DNA from 3 places in the Rossellomorea vietnamensis genome. Region 3 is predicted to be linked to each of the others. Evidence: riboswitches for the same ligand, from Rfam matches in the RefSeq annotation. Region 3 holds a riboswitch; each other region holds the start of a gene.
The links. Region 3 has a riboswitch for thiamine pyrophosphate ahead of N5C46_RS07495 (ABC transporter substrate-binding protein). Riboswitches for the same ligand answer to the same signal wherever they lie in the genome.

Region 1: linked by a shared signal. The riboswitch ahead of tenA (thiaminase II) and the one ahead of N5C46_RS07495 (ABC transporter substrate-binding protein) in region 3 are both predicted to bind thiamine pyrophosphate.
Region 2: linked by a shared signal. The riboswitch ahead of thiT (energy-coupled thiamine transporter ThiT) and the one ahead of N5C46_RS07495 (ABC transporter substrate-binding protein) in region 3 are both predicted to bind thiamine pyrophosphate.

Annotation. Positions count from the first base shown of each region.
Region 1 is NZ_CP104558.1:467,613-469,882, forward strand. Features, by position in the region: gene N5C46_RS02515 (sensor histidine kinase) at 1-247, shown strand, start outside; gene N5C46_RS02520 (response regulator transcription factor) at 244-843, shown strand; TPP riboswitch at 1,113-1,220, shown strand; gene tenA (thiaminase II) at 1,338-2,045, shown strand; gene N5C46_RS02530 (ECF transporter S component) at 2,038-2,270, shown strand, end outside.
Region 2 is NZ_CP104558.1:2,440,968-2,443,237, reverse strand. Features, by position in the region: gene N5C46_RS12580 (DL-endopeptidase inhibitor IseA family protein) at 1-462, shown strand, start outside; gene N5C46_RS12575 (hypothetical protein) at 669-968, shown strand; TPP riboswitch at 1,021-1,119, shown strand; gene thiT (energy-coupled thiamine transporter ThiT) at 1,191-1,787, shown strand; gene N5C46_RS12565 (DedA family protein) at 1,932-2,270, shown strand, end outside.
Region 3 is NZ_CP104558.1:1,462,336-1,464,605, forward strand. Features, by position in the region: gene N5C46_RS07485 (ABC transporter permease) at 1-117, opposite strand, end outside; gene N5C46_RS07490 (thiamine-binding protein) at 114-407, opposite strand; gene N5C46_RS07495 (ABC transporter substrate-binding protein) at 420-1,406, opposite strand; TPP riboswitch at 1,574-1,683, opposite strand; gene N5C46_RS07500 (phosphotransferase enzyme family protein) at 1,733-2,270, opposite strand, start outside.

The DNA of each region.
Region 1 (2,270 bases), 990 kb from region 3:
CAGCAAGGCTTCCACTTGTGAATTGATCATCGAGGAATCGGATAAAGAGATGACCATTGTGGTGAAGGATGATGGTGTGGGGATCGGGAGTGACTATACTCAGTCCAAAGGCAGTGGTCTGATCGGGATGAGAGAGCGGTTGGAATTTGTCAACGGAAGCCTAGACATCGTTTCGGTGGATGGTACCACCTTGATCATGCGGGTTCCGAAAGTAATCAAGCAGACAGACAGGGAGGGAATGGAATGATTCGAATTGTGATTGCGGAAGATCAGCGGATGCTGTTGGGTGCATTAGGGTCTCTATTGAGCCTTGAAGATGATATGGAAGTGGTAGGAAAAGCAGGCAATGGAGAAGAAGCCATTTCCCTCGTTCATGAACTGAAGCCGGATATTTGTATCATGGATATTGAAATGCCTGAAAAGACGGGACTTGAAGCGGCAGAGGAATTAAAAGGGGAAGATTGTAAGGTGATCATCCTTACCACCTTTGCCAGATCAGGCTACTTTCAGCGGGCATTAAAGGGTGGCGTGAAAGGGTATTTGTTGAAGGACAGTCCGAGTGAGGAGCTCGCGAACTCTATCCGGCTTGTGATGGATGGTAAGCGTATCTATGCACCGGAGCTGATGGATGATGTCTACAGCGAAGAAAATCCACTCACAGACCGTGAAAAAGAAGTCCTCGAGCTCGTTGCCGATGGAAAGAACACTAAGGAAATCGCCGATGAACTAAAGCTTAAAACAGGTACGGTCAGGAACTATATCTCCACCATACTCGACAAGCTGGAAGTGAAAAACCGAATCGAAGCCATCACACAATCCAAAGAAAAAGGATGGTTTAAATAAATAGAGGGACGGACCTTTTTGAAGGTCCGTCCCTCTATTTTATAATTTTGCATGATATTGAATTTTTATTCGGATATGATCGGGATGTAGAAACGAACTGACGAAATTTTTAATAAAAAAATATATCATAACATAAACCTGCTCCACCTTTTGCTGTCATTGAGTTCGACAGCCATATGGAATCCGATTAAGAATGATGATATTGTTTTTTTTATGTTGACAACTCAATAAATCATGATACGATAGCATCGAAAACAAAATTTCATAAGACGATCCACTAGGGGTGCCTTCGAAAAGGCTGAGATTAAAGTGTGACTTTAAGACCCTTTGAACCTGATCTGGTTGAGACCAGCGTAGGGAAGTGGTGTTTGAAGGTCACATAGAATATATTTCTATCATTCTGATCTCAAGCCACTTTCTGTATGCTGTATGCATAATGGAAAGTGGCTTTTTTGTTGCCCATTTCGGGTCGTCTGGAATAGGAGCAGAAAATCATGACATTTTCAACAGTGTTACGAAACGAAGTCAACGACATTTGGGACACAAGCTTCGATCATCCTTTCGTCAAAGGGATCGGGGATGGGACTCTCCCCATCGAGAAGTTCAAGTACTACCTCTTGCAAGATGCCTATTACCTTTCACATTTCTCGAAGGTGCAGGCGCTTGGTGCTGCAAAAGCATTGGACTTACATACCACATCACGAATGGCATCCCACGCGGTAGGAACCAATGAAGCAGAGCTTTCTCTTCATGAAAATTTCTCTAAACGATTAGGGATCACGGATGAAGAAAAAAAGAATTTCAAACCGGCTCCTACAGCGTACGCTTATACGTCCCATATGTATCGTTCCGCAAGATATGGGGGCTTAGCTGATATCCTGGCGGCGATCCTCCCATGTTACTGGCTCTATTATGAGATCGGGGAACGCTTGAAATCATGCACGCCGGAACAACCGGTGTATCAGGAATGGATTAAGGCATACGGCGGGGAATGGTTTAAAGAGTTAGTGGAGGAACAAATCAATAGGCTTGATGAATTGGCAGGAACAATGACCTTACACGATAAAGAAAGAATGAAAGAAAATTTCATTATGAGCAGCATCTATGAATGGCAGTTTTGGGAGATGGCTTACACCTTGGAAAAATGGCCGTTTCAGAATCCACTGGATGCAGGAAAAGAAATGAGCGAACAACATGTCTAAATTAAAACTGACCGATATTTTAGTGACGGTGGTCATTTCCATCATGTTCGGGGTCATTTATAAGCTGTGGGGTCCATTTTATAACCTGTTGAAGCCGATCGGGTTGCATGCAGATCAACTCATCTATGGGATGTGGTTCATGGCGGCCACAGTGGCATTCTTGATCATCCGAAAACCCGGTGTCGCCCTTTTAGCCGAAATCGCAGCTTCTTCAGGAGAGTTTCT
Region 2 (2,270 bases), 980 kb from region 3:
TTTAGTGTGGTGATGCCATTTTCTTTTAGAAAAGTGGAAAAGGTGGAAACAGATAGTCGCTCCCCATTCACGCTGACACAGGAAGAAAAGGACGCCTATCAGGAGTTCTCCGAAGATCCAACAGAAGTCCATTTGAAAGGACTGTCACCCATCAGTCTAGCCAAACTATATGTCCAGGCATCGCTGGACGAACGATACGACCTTGTTTATGAAATGTACACGGACAGACCGGATTATATACGATGGACAAAAGAAGAAGACGAGGAAATACCGAAAACGGACAGGGGTACAAAAGAAAATATCCTCAATACCTTCAAAGGAATCGAAAATGGTGAATTTATTCAAACAAGCGATATCGATGGCTATATCAAGTATGATAACGTCGGTGAAGGCACCATGGGCTTTCAGATGATAAAAGATGAAGACGGCTATTGGAGCGTAGGCTTCATGCCTACTCAGTAGACAATTTAGTTTAGTTTAAATTGAATAGAGCACAACACTCGCTTATGAAATAGGAACAAGAAATAAATAAAGATAAAAGAGCTGCTGAAAATGGGTATTTTGACACACACCATTAGAGTAGCTCTTTTGTCATGGTTCAGTGAATAGGTATATAATAGAGAGTATAAGAGTATAGTAGTTATGAGAAATGAAAGGGGGCTTGATGAATGATCAGATTGTCCAGGACAAAGAAAGTCATGTTACTCTGTTTCGCAATCATCCTCATAATAGTAGCCAACCGGATTTCAACTGTACAACATCTGACAGCAAGAATCGCCACCAACCTGTATGTGAGCCTGAAATACCAGGACCTTGACCTTGAATACCAAAACGTCGAATTCTCACCCCAGTTCGGAGATTATTCTGTAGCGTATAAGGACAAAGATGGAAAGGTATATGGATTCATGGTAACCCCTAAGTCAATGCCCGTCATCATCCTTCATGATCCTCTAAGAGAGACACCTTAATGCTTTTCAAATATCATTCTTCATGTATAATGAACCTTAACAACTTTATAAACGGTACCACAAGGGGAGCGAAAGCTGAGAGTGAACAATCTGTTCTGACCCTCTGAACCTGTTAGTTAGGACTAGCGTAGGGATGTGGAAAATAGGCAGCATTGTGCTTATTTCGATTGTTCCATTCTCCCTCCTTATGGTTTCGTTTCAGTTCATAAGGAGGATTTTTTTATGAAAAACACACGACTTGTCGTATTGCTTGAAGCTTCATTGATGGCGGCTTTTGCGGTCATTCTCGATTTGCTGCCTTCTATTAAGCTATCACCGAGTATCTCGATTTCGATTGCCATGGTTCCGATCTTTCTATTATCTTATCGAAGAGGGTGGAGAGCCGGACTGATAGGAGGCTTTTTATGGGGGATCCTGCAGATTGCCCTCGGGGATGCCTGGATTGCGACCCCGGTCCAAATGGTGATTGAGTATTTCATCGCTTTTGCTTTTATCGGTTTTGCCGGGATGTTTGCCGGGAAAATCCAAAGCGCATTGGGAAGCGGACAACGGCCCAGAGCGTTCTTCTGGGTAGTACTGGCAACATTCGCAGGAAGCCTTGCCCGTTACTTCTGGCATTTCATCGCCGGCTTCGTGTTCTTTGCGGAGTATGCACCGGATGAGATGTCCCCGCTGCTATTTTCTCTTATAGTAAATGGGATCACCATGTTGGGGTCGGCAGTTTTATGCTCCGTTGTGATGGTGATCATCGTCAATATCGCACCAAGATTGATCAAAGTGCAGTCGCATCAACAGGAAATCAGCCGAAAGGCATCATAAAGGAACGAAAGACCGGCCTGTCTCAGGGCCGGTCTTTATACTGTCAATACATCTCAAGACTTAGCGCAAATTACCTCTGCGGATTCTGTTCGTATAAGAAGGTCTCTTCTATACTGAAGATACAAGCTTACAGGAGTGATTCACATGACGGAATGGTTGATAAATATAGCAGAAGAATGGGGGATATGGGGTGTACTGTTTTCTCTATTGATTGAAGGGAGTGCTTTTCCTTTTATTGGGACGTTCTTTATCGTAACAATGGGATTCATCCTCCACCTGACGTGGCTGCAAATGGTGTTCATATCTTTAGCGGGAAGTCTCCTATACACAGTGGGAAGCTATGTTCCTTACTATATCAGTTTAAGACTGGGAGATAAGATAGAAGAAAGGCTTAAGCCCCAGAAACTTGAGAAGCTCCGAACAGCCCGGAAAAAATTCAATCGATACGGTGTTTGGAGCGTGGCGATTGCAAGCCCGCTTCAT
Region 3 (2,270 bases):
AGGCGACGGCATCAGCCAGGCTGGCACCTCAAATAGGTTAATGGCCACTTCCCAAATGATGAATAAAAGGATGAGGACCAAGAAGGGTCTCCATCCTTTTGAAATCCATGTCCTCATCCTTTATATTTCTCCGTTAAGTCGTTCATTTCGATCCCATCCGGCTGGTACAATACTTTGATCTGAGAAATGACATTTTTGCTTCCTATTTCAATCATTCGTTCATTCATCTGTTCAATCACCTTGAATAATTGAGACAGATTCCCCTCCATCGTCGTTTCCAAAGGATGGACTTCATATCGCACTCCCGATTTTTCGATGATTGCGATCGCTTCATCCACATATGGAATCACATCTTCACCGTTCTTGGTCTTTGGAATGATTTGTATGCTTACAAGTGCGTTCCCCATTTTGTTCACCTCTTATTTTGGTAAGAATTCGTTCGTGAATGCTTTCTTGCTTTCGAGTTTCTTATCTAATAAATCATTTTCATACATCCATGACGCATAGTTCTCCCAGACTTCCAGTTTCTGCTCTCCCCATCGGTCAGCATCATCTTTATATTTGGGTGCAAGCCATTCCTGACTTTTCATGACTAATTCTTTATCAAGATCCGGGGCTGCATCTAATAGAATCTCCCCCGCCTCTTTCGGGTTATCTATCGTGAATTGATACCCTTTGGAAGCAGCTGCCATGAATGCTTTCACCGTTTCAGGATCTGAATCGATCATTTTTTCATTCGTTGTGAGGACTGGCGTGTAGTAATCCAGTTTATCAGAATAATCCTTTACATACATCATGTTCAACTCTTCACCGCGGAGTTCAGCTTCAATTCCTGTCCATCCATAATAAATCCAGGCGAAGTCAACGTCCCGTTTAACGGCAGTAAAGAAATCGGTGTCTCCCATGTTGATGAAATTCACTTTTTCTACATCCGCGTTTTCTTGCTTCATGATTGAATCCATAACGGCTTTCTCAACGGGTGAACCCCAGCCGCCATAGCTTTTCCCTTCAAAATCCTTTGGTTTTGTAATACCCTTACTCTTCGGGGAAGCAAACCCCGACGTATTATGCTGTATGATGGCACCTATGGATACGATGGGTACATCCTGGACCCTCGCTTGAGTGACACCTTCCTGATATCCAACTCCGAAATCGGCTTTCCCCGATGCTACGAGCTGATCGGCACCCGCTTCCCCGGGCAGGATGATGTCTACATCCAGTCCCTGATCCTTGAAGTAGCCTTTTTCTTTCGCTACATATAATCCGGTGTGGTTGGTGTTCGGTGTCCAGTCGAGTACGACACTTACTTTTTTAAGGTTGTCCTTCTTCTCATCAGCTGCATCTTCCCCGCCGTTACAGGCGGATAAAAGAAGTACAGAGCAGATGAGGAATATCCATTTTTTCATGGTGATTCCTCCTTCGATCTTTAGCGGTGATAACGTTTCACTCCTATATTCTTCGCTTATTCTGGAAAATGAATGTAAACCAATGGCAGTTGAGGCGTAAAGTCCGGGATACAACAAAAAAACGCCCCAAGCTTCAGCCGCGGGACGCATCGTTAAACAGGTTATGTATCGTTTAAGAGAATGTTTCCTACGCTGGTATCAGCCAGTTCAGGTTCAAAGGGTCAGTATCTACAGGATACAATCTCAACCGGCCACTCCGGTCCCCCTACACGTGGAATATGAAATTTAACGTTATCTTCCTCCCTACTTTGCCATAGAATGAAAGGTTATTCAAGCTTTTCCTTCTCATATTGAAAGACTCCACGGAAATAAGGGTATTCAAACAGCTTCTCGATGAAATCCATGCACGAAGTACCAGCTTCTGAATATCCCTGATGATAGGTTAAAAAGGCATATTGAAGGAGAAAGAGAATGACTATTGACGGCAAGATCCTTTTCTCTCCTGCAGTCAAAGGGGCATGCCTTTCATATCCTTTCATAAACGCCAGGATCCATTTCATTGAATCATCTTTTTTCTCTATCGGGAGTGCTTTGAGCATACCTGCGAGGAAGTAGCCGATGTCAGTAATCCGGGGTGCCGTCCGGATTCGTTCAAAATCAATGATCCCGCACACTTCTCCTCCCTCCATCAAAATATTCCCCGAATTGTAGTCGCTATGAACGAATTGATGGGGCAAACACCGGTAGGGATGCTCCCACCCCTTCATCTTTGATAAGATCACTTGCCCCCTTATGCCGATCGATTCAGTTTCAAGCTCTTTCACCCATTCTGTTACATGTCTTTCAATCTCCCAGCCCTTCGTT